Regions from separate parts of the Cupriavidus sp. 01L46 genome, predicted to be linked through region 2. Evidence: riboswitches for the same ligand, from Rfam matches in the RefSeq annotation. Region 2 holds a riboswitch; the other holds the start of a gene.
What was found. A riboswitch is a leader RNA that binds a small molecule or an ion and turns the genes downstream of it on or off. The one in region 2 is predicted to bind glycine.

Region 1 (9,054 bases), on a different contig from region 2:
GCGGCAGTCTTGCCCCATAGCGCGCTCCCCGCGGTCATGGCGCCGAAGAACACGGTCAGGTAGACCGCCAGCGCGCGTGCCTTGACCCAGCCCGCGGCGCTGCGCTGGGCGGCCACATTGAGCGTGGACAGTACCGCGATCCACGCCAGCCCGGCAAACAGCAGTGCCGCCGCCAGCAGCCAGAAATGCCGCACATAGGCCAGCGCGAGCAAGCTCAGCGCGAACAGCAAGCTAGCCAGCACCACCATGCGATCGGCAGAGACCCGGCCGCGCAGCTTGGGGAGCACAAGGGCGCCACCGACGGCGCCCAGGCCGATGCTGGCCAGCAGCAAGCCATATCCGCCCGGGCCAAGGCCCAGTTCCCGCCGGGCCACCAGCGGGAGCAGCGCCCAGCCGGCACTGCCGAAAAGAAAGAACGCGAGCGCCCTGACCAGCACGACCCGCAGCAGGGGCGCGGCCTCCACGTACCGCAGGCCGGCACGCACCGCCGACACGAAATGCTCGGGCGGCAGGTTCCGCCGGGCGGGCTCGGCCTTCCACCGGTACAGCACCAGCGTCACGCCCAGCACCGACAACGCGTTGAGCAGAAAGACCACCGCGGGCCCGGAGAACGACAGGATCAGGCCGCCCAGCGCAGGGCCGATCGCACGGCTGATATTGATCCCCAGGGAGTTCAGCGCAATGGCCGGCGGCAAGTCCGCCTTGTCGACCAGATCTGGCACGATGGCCTGGAACGGTGGCGAGCTCATCGCCGCGCCGGTGCTCAGCAAAAACGCAGCAATCAGCAGCACATGCGCGTTGACCACGCCGGTGAGCGCAAGCACACCCAGCGTGGCCGCCACGGCCAGCGTCCAAAGCTGCGCGAGGATCAGGTACTTGCGCCGGTCGACGATATCGGCCAGCACCCCGGACGGCAAGGCGAACAGGAACATCGGCAGGCTGCCCGCTGCCTGCACCAGGGCGACCATCAGGGGATCGGGATCGAGCGACGTCATCAGCCAGCTGGCACCCACGTCGTTCATCCAGGTGCCCACGTTGGACGCCACCGTGGCGATCCACAACATCCGGAACGTGCTGTGCCGCAGCGGGCTCCACGGCGAGCCGGCAGCGGCGGCTTGAGAGTCATTCATGGCTTGGTCGCAAGTTGCTCAGGCACTGCCGGCGGCAATGCCAACGGTGGCACAGCCGCATTGTGTGGAGCACAGCGAGCGCCGTCTACCCATACCAAGGGACAGTTGCGTTGTGCCTCGGCACCGGCTAGCATCGGCGCCGACGCAGTGGCCTTGCGCCCAGCGCTTCAGGCGTGAACCCTGCGGCGCCAGTTGCCGGGAGAGACGCCGACCGATTGCGAGAACACGCGGGTGAAATGGCTTTGATCGGAGAAGCCACAAGCCATGGCCACTTCCGCCAGGGAGAGTCCTGATTCGCGCAGGAGGCCGCGCGCGCGTTCCAGGCGCTGGGCCGCCAGCCACTGATAGGGTGTCTGGCCGGTCGTATCCCGGAAGGCACGGGTGAAATGGCTACGCGACAGGTTGCAGGCGTCGGCGACGTCCGCAATGGACAGATCGCCATCGATCTTGGCGATCAGCATTTCCTTGGCCATCGCCACGCTGCGTTGCGACAGCAACCGGTTCGTCTTGGGCGTGGCGACGGATCCATGCCCATAGTGCTCGACGAGATAGGTCCCGATCGTGAAGCCCAGTTGATCGACGAACAGCTTGCTGGCCATCTCGGGGTGGCTCAGTGCCGGCGCCGCCGCCTGGGCGAGATGCGCCAGTACCTGGTCTTGCTCTCCCGCCGCGCTGCGCAGCCCCAGGATGCGCGAGCGGCCTAGTTCCGCGCTGGTGCGCTCGATAAAGGTGCGGGAAATCTCCAGCAGGATGAAATCGAAATAACCATAAAAATCGGCTTTATAGTCTTCAAAGAAATTCCGGATATAGATGGAGTTCTTTTCAAATTCGTGGGTGCTCGCGCGGCGCTCATGAAACACCCGGCGGCGATGTCCCGTGCACAGCGAAACCCCCACCAGAAAGCCACGATTCGACGCCGAAGTGATAACCTGGCTCGCCTTCTCGCCGGGCGAGCTCTTGCGGAAAAACCGGATCTCGCTGCCGGCGAGCTTCTGATCCTTGGAGAGCTTTTCCGCGGCGCACCCGAATGCGTCAAGCGATCCGTGGGATGGGAGCGGGATTGCGGCATTGGCGTTGACGGACATGATTTCACACAAGAATAAACCACCACCATGAAAACCCACGCCGCGGCAGCAGCGGCCAACCAGAATAGCAGAGCTTGGTTGCAGCTCGCGTGGAACTTTGGATGATACAGATCGAGTGACGCAAGCGCCTGTTGCCAGCTGAAAACGAAGGGCGCGCGATGCCTTCTGTATAATTCAGACTCGTTCAAGCCATTCTCCCGTATCAAGCGACGTGCCAATCACGCGGCATCGCCAGTAGTCCGACGGACTATTGAGCACATGCCGGCAAGATCGCCTCCCTGGCGCTCCGATCGACTCCCATCTCGATCGCCGCGCGGTCGTCCAACATCCTGATCGTCGCCCCCCGGTCATCGACCGTCTGACGAGCCATGGCAATCCACGCGAACCTGCGCGATTGCCGGCCCGGCAAGCCGATCAGTAAGGATCTTTCCCTTTCTATGAGCAAACTCCCCAGGTTCGTGCTGAGCCTTGTGCTGGTTGCGCTATTGCACCTGACCCCCAATGCATTCCCGGCCGCAGCCGCCGCTGCAGCCGCAGCAGCCGCCGCCGACACCACCTCGAACGCGGATGCGCCCGCCACCAAGCCCCCATCGCACGCGGATGCCGTTGCCGAGCTGAAACGCCTCCAGACCGAGCAGGACCGCATCAAGCAACTGGCGTCGTCGCCCACCAGCGGCACGCAGCTCGAAGGGCTGGATGACGCCATCCACCAGTTGGCAAGCGACGTCGACAAGCTGAGCGCTGCGCTCACGCCCCAGCGTGCGCAGTTGCAGGCACAGCTCGACGTGCTCGGGCCGCCACCCGCCGCCGGCACCACGCCGGAGGCCGCTGCCGTCGCACAGCAGCGGGCGGACCTGAACGCGCGCAAGGCCCAACTGGACAGCGGACTGAAGCAAGCGGCCGAGGTCAAGGGCAATGTCACCAACCTGACCGAGCAGATCGCCAAGCTGCAGCGCAGCCGCTTGAAGAACCAGCTCGCGCTGCGCTCGCCCAGCATTCTCAGCATGGCATTCTGGGAGCCGTTGTTCGCGCCAAGCCCGGAGGACCAGCAGCGGCTGAACGCGTTCAAAAGACAAGTCACCCCGTTGTGGGACCTGGCCTGGCAGCCCGGGCGGCAAGCCATCACCGCCCTGCTTCTGCTGCTTGCGATCAGCGTCTGGACCATCGGCCGACGGCTGCTCGAGCGGGCGCTGGCATGGTTCTGCCTGACGCGCTTGCCCGAGAGCCGGCTGCGGCGCAGCGCACTCGCGCTTGCAACGGCACTCGCGACGGTCGCGGCGACCGCCATCGCGGTACAGGTTCTGTGTTTTGCTTTCGCCCCGCACTACGAACTGCCTGCTCAGGTGCAAGACCTGATCAGCGAACTCGGCAAGCTGACGCTGACAAGCGCGCTGATCGCGGGCCTGGGACGGGCATTGCTGTGCACGCGCCATCCCTCATGGCGCGTGCCCGCGCTAGCCGACAAGGTCGCGCTGGCGATGCGTCCTTTCCCTAGCGTCCTCGCGGGCCTGCTGCTGATCGCCGGCACACTCGAGCAACTCAACCGGACCGCGGACACAAGCCTGCAGGTGACCTTGCTAGGCCGCGGCCTGGTGTCGCTTGTGGTGGTGCTGACAATCGGCGCAGCGCTGCTGCGCGCCAACCGCGTGCGCACGAAGCTCGCCGCGGCGGGCGAGCGGCCTGAAGCGCGCTCCACCTTTGCCGGCCTGATCCACGCTAGCGTCACGATGACGGTCGTCGCCTCGCTGATGGCGCTGCTGATCGGCTACATCACGTTCGCGCGCTTCCTGACCTACGAGCTTGTCTGGATCGACATCGTCCTGTGCAGCCTGTACTTGCTGACGCAACTGACCCGCGACGTCTGCGAAAGCGTGTTCAGCGCGCACCATCCAAGCGGCAAGGTCATCAAGCAGTTGTTCGGACTCGGGGACAGCCATCTCGCGCAGGCGTCGACGGTGCTGTCGGGGATCGGCACCAGCCTGCTGCTCCTGGTGGCTGTCATCGCGCTGCTGACCGGCGGCTTCGGCACCACGCCGAGCGACCTGCTCAACAGCCTGCTGACGATGCTCGGCGGCGAGCGGCTGCGCAGCCTCAACATCATGCCCGACCGCATCCTGAACGCGGTCATCGCACTCTCGGTCGGCACCTACCTGCTGCGCTCGGTGCGGCGCTGGCTGGACGCGGAACTCTTGCCGAAGCTCTGCATGGAAGCGGGCCTGCGCGCATCGCTCATCACGCTGTTCAGCAACATCGGCTATGTGCTGATCGTATTGCTGACGCTGTCGCTGCTGGGCGTCAGATGGGAAAACCTGGCCTGGATCGTCAGCGCGCTGTCCGTGGGCATTGGCTTCGGCCTGCAGGAGATCGTCAAGAACTTCGTGTCGGGGCTCATCCTGCTGACCGAGCGCCCGGTGAAGGTCGGCGACATGGTAAGCATCGGCGGCYTGGAGGGCGACATCAAGCGCATCAACGTGCGCGCGACGGAGATCCTGCTGGGCGACCGCTCGACCGTGATCGTGCCCAACTCGCAGCTGATCTCGCAGAACCTGCGCAACGTGACGATGAGCAACAGCACGCAAGGCGTCGCGACGCTGCTGCTCACCTTCCCGCTGAACATCGATCCCGAACAGGTGCGCGAACTGCTGCTCGACTCCTATCGGGAAAATGAGGCGATCCTCGACAAGCCCGCGCCATCCGTCACGTTCAGCCAGCTGGCGCCGAACGGAATCACGCTTAGCGTGACGGGCTACGTCGGCAGCCCCCGGATCGCCACCGCGACCAAGAGCGACCTGTTGTTCGAGATACTGAAGCGGCTGCGCGCGGCCGATATCTCGCTGTCGGTCCCGCAGACGTTGCGGGTGGAGAATATGGCCGCGCTTGGRGCGTAACGCGTCCGGCCCCTTACGCGGCCCGTTACGGAGTCACCAGCGCCACCGAGTCCTGCACGCCATGCGCACGCCTGGCGCCCATGGCTTGCTGCACCACATCGCCGATCATGTCCGCAGTGACCGCCGACAGCGTCCATCCCAGGTGGCCGTGGCCGGTGTTGTAGAACACGCAGGGCGCACGGCCCCGGCCCACGCGCGGCAGCATGGTAGGCATCATCGGCCGCAGGCCGGCCCAGGGCACCACGCTGCGCGTGCTGACGCCGGGGAAGCACTGGTTGACCCACTCCACCAGCGGGCGGATGCGATCGGCGCGGATGTCGCGGTTGTAGCCGTTGAACTCCGCCGTGCCCGCCACGCGGAAGCGGTCAACGCCCAGGCGGCTGGTGACCAGCTTGGTCTCGTCGTCGAGCAGGCTCACGACGGGCGCGGCCGCCTGGCTTTGCGCGTCATTCAGGTTGACGGTGATCGAATAGCCCTTGACCGGATAGATGTTGACGCGATCGCCAAGGCTGGCCGCCAGCGCCCGGCTGGCCGTGCCGGCACAGACAACCACGCCGTCGAACACGCGCGATTCGGCCTGCTGGCCATCGCTGCTGACGATGGTGACCTGCCGGCCATCGGTGCTGACCGACTGGACATCCTGGCTGTACAGGCAACGCACGCCCAGGCGGTCGATGGCCGCGGCCATGCCGCTGGTGAACTTGTGGATGTCGCCAGTGGAGTCGCTCTGGGTGAAATAACCACCGTAGTACTGCCCGGCCAGGGTCGGCTCGATGGCGCGCATTTCTTCCGGCGTGACGGCGTGGCGCTCCAGCCCGCCCTCGGCCAGCAGCTTGGACACCCTGCCGGCATGCTCGAAACCCGCCTTGTCGCGATAGATATGGAGGATGCCTTCCTTCTTCAGGTCGAAATCGATGCCTTCGGCCGCCGCCCAGGAGAACAGGTGGTCGCGCGCGGCAATTGCCAGGCGCGTGGTCTCGATGGTGTTCTTGCGGTAATGGGGAATGGCGGCGATGAACTCGGCGAACCAGGACAGCTTGTGCCAGCTCGGGCGCGGGTTGACCAGCAGCGGCGCATCGCTCTTGAGCATCCACTTGATGCCCTTGAGGATGGTGGACCAGTGTGTCCAGACTTCGGCGTTGGAAGCGGAAAGCTGGCCGCCGTTGGCGAACGAGGTTTCCATGGCGGCATAGCGGTGTTTTTCGAGCAGCGTGACCGAGAAACCGCGTTTGGCGAGCGCATAGGCAGTGGTCACGCCGGTGATGCCACCACCGATAACGGCAATTGTTTTCATCTCTATGGTTCCAGGACGTCGGATGGGAGCCTCTTGCGCGGCATGCACAAAAGACGCCCCCTCTGTCCTTGACCTGAGAGATTCACGATACGCCACTTTGGGGGTGGCGAGGATCGCTTGCTCCTTCGGTACCGCCGGCTGACGAGCGCCGGGGTTCTTCAGAGTTCAAACGTGATACCGGTCCTTTTGCCTGAGAGTTTCCGGGGCGGTTGCTCCTTCGGCGCTGCCCGGCGCTTGGCTAGGCAGTCTCTCCCGATATCACTTTGCATGCCGCCGGGTAATACCAGGTGGCATGGCTCGGAACTTTAGCACTAGTCTGACTGCCTGGGGAAGTTCCCTGCGGGTTCAGGCCGCGAATTTCAGCGGGCGGGAGCTTCCTTGCTGGTGCCGCCGGAGGCGTCGGCCACCATGTAGATCTCGTAGTCGCTGTCGTGCATCGCGGACAGCGCGAAGGTGGTGTTGCAAACCTCGGTCCACAGGCCGGCCACGATGATCTTCTTGCGGCCGTTGGCGGCCAGCGCGTCGCGCACCTTCTGGTCGTCCCACGAGTTCATCGAGGTGCGTTCCAGCGTCTGCTGGCCGGGGAATACGTCAAGCAGTTCGGGGTAGGTGTAGCCGGAGAAAGACTCGCTCTCCACCGTGGTGATGGTGGTGGGGATATTGAAGATCCTGGCCGCCTTGGCCAGCCCGACCGCGTTGTTCTTCATCGCCTGGCGGTCCATTGACTGCACGCCGAAGGCCATCTACGGCTGGTGGTCGATGAAGATCAGCTGGCTGTTTTGCGGGGTCAGGACTTCGAGCTTGGCGTTGGTCATGATTTCTCTCTCCTTGGCTACTTGGCTATTTGGCCACTTGGCTACATGGTTGAATTATTTAGAACGTCGTCTTTGGCGCCGATCCGTCCATAGGTTGAACTTTATGGCAGAGCCGGCCGTCGATGTGATGAGTTCGTCGGATAACTTGTTCAATTTTATTGATTGATATTTTGAGGCACCAGGCGATGCGCCACAGAGGCCACGCCGCGCGAGACTCACAGCCGTAGCGAACGCACAGCCGCCGCGATATCGGCAGCAGCGTTGACCACTACCTGCTGATAGCCAGCGACAACGCCGTCCACGCCACCCGGCGCGGCCAACTCCGCCCGTGTGTGGCCCACCGTCACCCTGCCATCGGGCATTCGGCGCACGGTCCAGTTGACGATGGCGCTGACGCGTTCGTCGATCTGGGCATCGATCTGCACCACTTCCGCGCTGACGCGGTAAAGCGGCTCCGCGCCGGACCTGCCATGCTGGTAGGCATCGACCGCGCCCAGGCTCGCCTGCAATCGCTGGGACAGCGCGTCCCGAAACTCATCCGGCAGCGATGCCGACCAGCGATCCTGCGCCAATAGCCTGAGCCTGCCATTGCCGTCGCTCAGGACAAGATTGACCCGGTTGACGCGCTCCGGCACGCGAACGGGTGCCACTTCGATCCACACAGGCGCCGTGGCCTGGCCGGGCGCTGGCGTGGCCGCGGGACGCGCCAGTGCCGGCAGCGACAACGTGTAGTACCGCGCCTGCGGCGAAGCACAGCCGGCCAGCACAGCAGCGGCAAAGGCGATCACCGCACCCGCGGCCAGCCGCAGCGGATTGAAGCGCCTCACCATGGTGCCTCCTGCTCCGTCTTGCCGCGCACCACGGCTTCCGGGTGCCCTTCCAGATAATCGGTCAAGGTGCGCAGCGAGATGGCGGTGCGCGTCAACTCCTGCAGCATGCGGCGCGCGTCTTGCTGCATCGGCGCGTTTGCGTCGAGCGCGCCATTGGCCACCTGCAGTGTCTGGTGCGCATCCCGCAGCACGGTGGCGACTTGCGGCATCACGTCGCCGTTGACCTGGGCCACCAGCTTGTCGGCGTTGCTCAGCATCTTGTCCAGTGACGCCATCGTGGTCCGGAGGTCCTGGCCGATCTGCTCAAACGGCACCTTGTCCAGCTTGGAAACGATGTCCCCCAACTTGGCCTGCAGTTCGTCGAATGCCCCGGGTATGGTGGGGAGCTCGGGCACGGGGGTGTCCAGGCTGAGCTTGACCGGTGGCGCGTTAGCGAAGAAATCAAACGCCACAAAGACCTGGCCCGTCAGCAGGTTGCCGGTGCGCAGCTGCGCCCGGAGGCCGCGCTTGTTCAGCACATCGGCGATGCCCCTGGCGTGGGGCTTATCCGCGAGGTCGCGCGCGGATAAGCCAATGCGGGAAGGATATAGTTCCACGATGACGGGCATGCGGAAGGCCTTCTTGTCGCGCTGGTATTCGATCCCGATGGATCGAACCTGGCCCACCGCGATACCGCGAAAGTCAACCGGAGCGCCGGGAGACAGGCCGCGCACGGACTGGTCGAAGTAGAGCACGGCCAGCGTGGGCGCAAGCTCGTCGGAGGCCTTGAAGGCGTTGGCCTGGTCGCTGGCGAGCATGAACTGGGTGTTTTCTCCTGCCACTGCTGCAGCCTTGGCATCGTCCGGCGCCTGGAAGGCAACGCCACCGAGCAACATCGTGGCAAGCGACTGCGTGTTGAGCTTGAACCCGCCCGAGTCGAGCTTGATATCGACGCCGCTGGCGTGCCAGAAGCGCGTATCCACGGTGACCATCTGGTCATAGGGCTTGTTGATGAACACCCGGACGGACAGGT
Region 2 (5,119 bases):
CCGCCGGCCAGCGTGGCCGTGAGGCGGTGCACGCGCTGGGCGATGCGCTTGAGGCCTTGCGGGCCGTGGTACACGGCGTACATCGAGGCCATCACAGCCAGCAGTACCTGTGCCGTGCAGATGTTCGACGTCGCTTTCTCGCGGCGGATATGCTGCTCGCGCGTTTGCAGGGCCAGGCGGTATGCCTTGTTGCCTTGCGCGTCGATGGTCACGCCCACCAGGCGGCCGGGCATGGAGCGCTTGAAGGCATCCTTGACCGCCATGTAGCCGGCGTGCGGGCCGCCAAAGCCGAGTGGCACGCCAAAGCGTTGCGAGTTGCCAACCGCCACGTCGGCGCCCCACTCGCCGGGCGCGGCGATCAGGGTCAGCGCCAGCAGGTCGGCGGCAGCCACCACGAGGCCGCCGGCAGCGTGCACCGCATCGGCGATGGCGCGGTAGTCGGCCACATCGCCGTTCACGCCGGGGTACTGCAGCAGCACGCCAAAGGCATGGGCGCCGGCCGCTTCGGCAGCGGGGCCAACCTTGACTTCGATGCCCAGCGGCAGCGCGCGGGTGCGTACCACTTCCAGCGTTTGCGGCAGCACGTCGTCCGCGACATAGAAGGTGGTGGAGGCGTGCTTGTTGACGCGCTGCAGCAGCGTCATGGCTTCGGCAGCCGCCGTGCCTTCGTCCAGCATCGACGCATTGGCGATGTCCAGGCCGGTCAGGTCGGTCACCATTTGCTGGAAGTTCAGCATGGCTTCCAGGCGGCCTTGGGAGATCTCGGGCTGGTAGGGCGTGTAGGCGGTGTACCAGGCCGGGTTTTCGAAGATGTTGCGCAGCACCACGCCCGGGGTCAGCGTGTTGTAGTAACCCTGGCCGATAAAGCTCTTGAGCACGCGGTTCTTGCTGGCCAGGCCACGCAGCTTGGCCAGCGCGGCTTCTTCGGTCAGCGGCGCGGTGAACTCGCCCAGCGGCATGCCGTCGCGGCGGCGGATGGCGGCGGGGATGACGGCGTCGATCAGTGCGGCGCGGCTGTCATAGCCCAGCACCTTGAGCATGTGCTGTTGTTCGGCGTCGTCGGGGCCGATATGGCGTGAGGCGAAGGCGTCGCGCGCCTCCAGTTCGGCCAGCGTGGGCCGGGCAACTTGGGCGGCAGTCATGGGCAGGGGGGCGTTCATGGCAAGAATCTCGTGGGAGCGTGCGGCGGGTGGTCGGCCCGGTCCGCGTCGCGGCATTCTTTATCCGTCATTCCCGTGGCGCGGGAATGACGATCTGGCATCAGGCGCCGACGTTGGCTTTATAGGCGTCGGCCGACATCAGGCCGTTCACGTCGTCGCTGTTGGCCGGCTTGAGCTTGAACAGCCAGGCGTCGAAGGCGTCGGCATTGACGCTTTCCGGCGAGGCGGCGGCGGCGTCGTTGATGGCGATCACTTCGCCTGCCACCGGCGCGTAGATGTCGGATGCGGCCTTGACCGATTCCACCACGGCCAGCGCATCGCCGGCGCCGACCGACTTGCCCACTTCCGGCAGTTCCAGGAAGACGATGTCGCCCAGCGCGTCCTGCGCGTGGTCGGTGATGCCGATGGTCAGCGTGCCGTCGGCTTCGACGCGCACCCACTCATGGGACTCGGTGTATTTCAGGTCGGCGGGGAAATTCATGGGATTGCTCCAGATTCAATTTGTTATTCAGCGCCAGCCGGGGGATGTCGATGTTCGACGGGGTAACCGCCGGCGGGCGCGCTGTGACCGGTGCGAGCGTTCAGCTCACGAGTGCCTTGCCATTGCGCACAAACGGCAGTTTAACCACAGTCGCGGCGAGTTTGCGGTCGCGGATCTCGACCTGCACTTCGGCGCCGATGGCCACGTCGCGCGGCAGGCGGGCAAAAGCGATGGATTGGGACAGCGAGGGGCTGAAGGTGCCGCTGGTGATTTCGCCTTCGCCAGCGGGGGTGATGACCTTCTGATGGGCGCGCAGCACGCCGCCTTTTTCGCGCAGGATCAGCCCGACGAACTGCTGGGCCTGGCCACCGGCGACCAGGGCCGCCTTGCCGGTGAAGTCGCGTTCGCTTTGCAGGTCCACGGTCCAGGCCAGGCCGGCATTGAGCGGCGAGGTGTGGATATCCATGTCCTGGCCGTACAGGTTCATGCCGGCCTCCAGGCGCAGCGTGTCGCGCGCGCCCAGGCCCGCCGGGTGCACGCCCTCGGCGACCAGCTTTTCCCACAGGCCAGCCACATTCGCAGCGGGCACCACCAGTTCGAAACCGTCTTCACCGGTGTAACCGGTGCGCGCCACCATGACTTCGCCCAGCGCGGAATCCTGCACGACCAGCGCATTGAACGGCTTCAGGGCTTCGCTGGGTTGCGTGGAGGGGAAGGCGCTCCAGACCTTGGCGCGGGCGTTCGGGCCTTGCACGGCGACGATAGCCAGCGGCTCCACGCCTTCGGGCGCGTTGTCYCCGCGGCGTGGGGTGATGGCCACGCCACTGCCGGTGGCGGCATTGCGTGCCGCGATCCACTGGATGTCGTCATTGGCCGTACCGGCGTTGACCACCAGGCGGAAGTCGTCCTCGGCGAAGAAATAGACGATCAGGTCGTCGATGACGCCACCCTTCTCATCCAGCATGCAGGAGTACAGCGCCTTGCCCGGCGTTTGCAGCTTGTCGACGTTGTTGGCCAGAAGGCCGCGCAGGAAGGGGCGCACATTGGCGCCCTTGAGGTCGACCACGCACATGTGGGAGACGTCGAACATGCCGGCATCGCTGCGCACGGCATGGTGTTCCTCGATCTGGGAGCCGTAGTTGACCGGCATGTCCCAGCCGCCGAAGTCGACCATGCGGGCGCCGAGTGCGCGGTGGATGGCGTTGAGGGGCGTGGCCTGGAGCGTCATGGAATCCTCGGGGGAAGGCAAATCTCGGTTCGAAAACGAAAAAGGGCCATCCGCCGCAGGATTCGGCGCGCCATAGCGCTGCCAGATCCGCTGTGGCGGATGACCCCTCTGTCCTCGATACCTGAGAGATTACAAGGCGGGATCCCAATTGCTGGAAACCCTAGCCTTGCGCGCCCCTTCGGTGGGCACGCTCACCAATGCTGTCGACGGATCGATCAGTGGCGGGTGCCGCTCTCCAGAGTACGGCGTGCATCGTGTGCATGTTGCAAGCCGATCCAACCAGTCCATGGTGCCTGAGAGTTTTCGGGTGATACCCCTTCGGCGGCGCAAGATCTGCGCGCTCTCCCGGTCGGATGCGCGCAATTTACGGGAGCTCCCAGGCTTTGTCAACGCGGTCCGCGCCGACCCCGGCGCCATGGGAACGGCGCAAGGGCCGGGCGGCTCGCCTACCTCCTGTGAGGGTTGCTAGTCGTGACGTTACCGATCACGCCGCCAACCGCGGCGCCGCCGAGCGTGCCCAGCGCATCACCGCCGGTCAGCACCGCGCCGCCGACCGCGCCCACGCCGGCACCGATCGCGGTGTTACGTTGCTTGGGAGTCATGTCGGCACAGCCGGCCATGCTCGCTACCGCGATACCGATCAAGGCGACCTTGCCCAGGGATTGCAGGGTTTTCATGATTCGCTCCAATGTATCGTGACATGCATCCGGCACGGAGCGCACACGTGCGGACATGTAAGTTAGACGGTGCCGGCATGCCCATGGATCCGGACCTTACGAAGTGTTACCTCCTCCCTGCCGAGCCACTTTCATTGCCGCAAAGGTGCCTCGGCCGCGTGTTAGCATCCACCCTCCGCCCAGCCAGCGCGCGCCTCCACGCTGCACATCCGTCACTTCCCGCCACGCATGACCCACGGACTCAACCCTGCCCAATCCGAAGCCGTTCGCTACCTCGACGGCCCCTGCCTGGTGCTCGCCGGCGCCGGCTCGGGCAAGACCCGGGTGATCACGCAGAAGATCGCCCACCTGATCGAGGACAAGGGTTTCCAGCCCAAGCACATCGCGGCGGTGACTTTCACCAACAAGGCCGCCAAGGAGATGCAGGAGCGGATCGCCAAGCTGATGGAAGGCAAGACCACGCGCGAGGGCAAGCGCATCCCCATCAAGCAGATCACGGTGAGCACCTTCCACTCGCTGGGCGTGCAGATCCTGCGCGCCGAGGCCGAGCACGTGGGCTTGAAGCCGCGCTTCTCCATCATGGACTCGGACGATTGCTTCGGCATGGTGCAGGAGCAGCTCGCCTCCACCGACAAGAAGCTGATCCGCAGCGTGCAGAGCACCATCTCGCTGTGGAAGAACGGCATGGTCGATCCCGAAACCGCCATCGCCCAGGCCGACAACCCCGACGATCACCAGGCGGCGCTGATCTACCGCAACTACGTGGCTACGCTGCATGCCTACCAGGCGGTGGACTTCGACGACCTGATCCGCCTGCCGGCTGAGCTGTTCGCGCGCAACGAAGAGGTGCGCCTGCGCTGGCAGAACCGGCTGCGCTACTTCCTGGTGGACGAGTACCAGGACACCAACGCCTGCCAGTACCAGCTGCTCAAGCAGCTCGCCGGCGGCTCGCACCTGCGCGCGCCGGCCTTCACCGCGGTGGGCGACGACGACCAGGCCATCTACGGCTGGCGCGGCGCCACGCTGGACAACCTCAAGCTGCTGCAGACCGATTTCCCCGATCTGAAGGTGGTCAAGCTGGAGCAGAACTACCGCTCCACCGTGCGCATCCTGGAGGCGGCCAACGCGGTCATCTCCAACAATCCCAAGCTGTTCGACAAGAAGCTGTGGAGCGAGCACGGCATGGGCGACCCCATTGCCGTCAACCCGATGAACGATGAGGAGCACGAGGCGGAGTCGGTCGTGTTCCGCTTGTCGGCCCACAAGTTCGAGCGGCGCGCGCAATTCCGTGACTACGCCATCCTGTATCGCGGCAACCACCAGGCGCGCCTGTTCGAGCAGATCCTGCGCCGCGAGCGCATTCCCTATGTGCTCTCGGGCGGGCAGAGCTTTTTTGATAAGGCCGAGATCAAGGACATCTGCGCCTACCTGCGCCTGATCGCCAACCCGGACGACGATCCGGCCTTCATCCGCGCCATCACCACGCCCAAGCGCGGCGTGGGCAACACCACGCTGGAAGTGCTGGGCACCTTCGCCGGTCAGGCCAAGGTGTCGTTGTTCGAGGCCGCCATGA

Region 1: it holds a riboswitch for glycine, as region 2 does, so the genes downstream of both, AC1DS3_RS07445 (D-amino acid dehydrogenase) here and gcvT (glycine cleavage system aminomethyltransferase GcvT) in region 2, are expected to answer to the same signal.

What each region holds. Positions count from the first base shown of each region.
Region 1 is NZ_JBFTSF010000027.1:23,727-32,780, reverse strand. It holds gene AC1DS3_RS07460 (MFS transporter) at 1-1,130, opposite strand, end outside; gene AC1DS3_RS07455 (helix-turn-helix domain-containing protein) at 1,298-2,215, opposite strand; gene AC1DS3_RS07450 (DUF3772 domain-containing protein) at 2,653-5,103, shown strand; gene AC1DS3_RS07445 (D-amino acid dehydrogenase) at 5,129-6,397, opposite strand; glycine riboswitch at 6,566-6,662, opposite strand; partial or broken gene AC1DS3_RS07440 (isochorismatase family protein) at 6,769-7,212, opposite strand; gene AC1DS3_RS07435 (PqiC family protein) at 7,428-8,042, opposite strand; gene AC1DS3_RS07430 (PqiB family protein) at 8,036-9,054, opposite strand, start outside.
Region 2 is NZ_JBFTSF010000002.1:20,418-25,536, reverse strand. It holds gene gcvP (aminomethyl-transferring glycine dehydrogenase) at 1-1,160, opposite strand, end outside; gene gcvH (glycine cleavage system protein GcvH) at 1,261-1,641, opposite strand; gene gcvT (glycine cleavage system aminomethyltransferase GcvT) at 1,742-2,869, opposite strand; glycine riboswitch at 2,968-3,118, opposite strand; glycine riboswitch at 3,140-3,227, opposite strand; gene AC1DS3_RS01020 (glycine zipper 2TM domain-containing protein) at 3,316-3,546, opposite strand; gene AC1DS3_RS01015 (UvrD-helicase domain-containing protein) at 3,775-5,119, shown strand, end outside.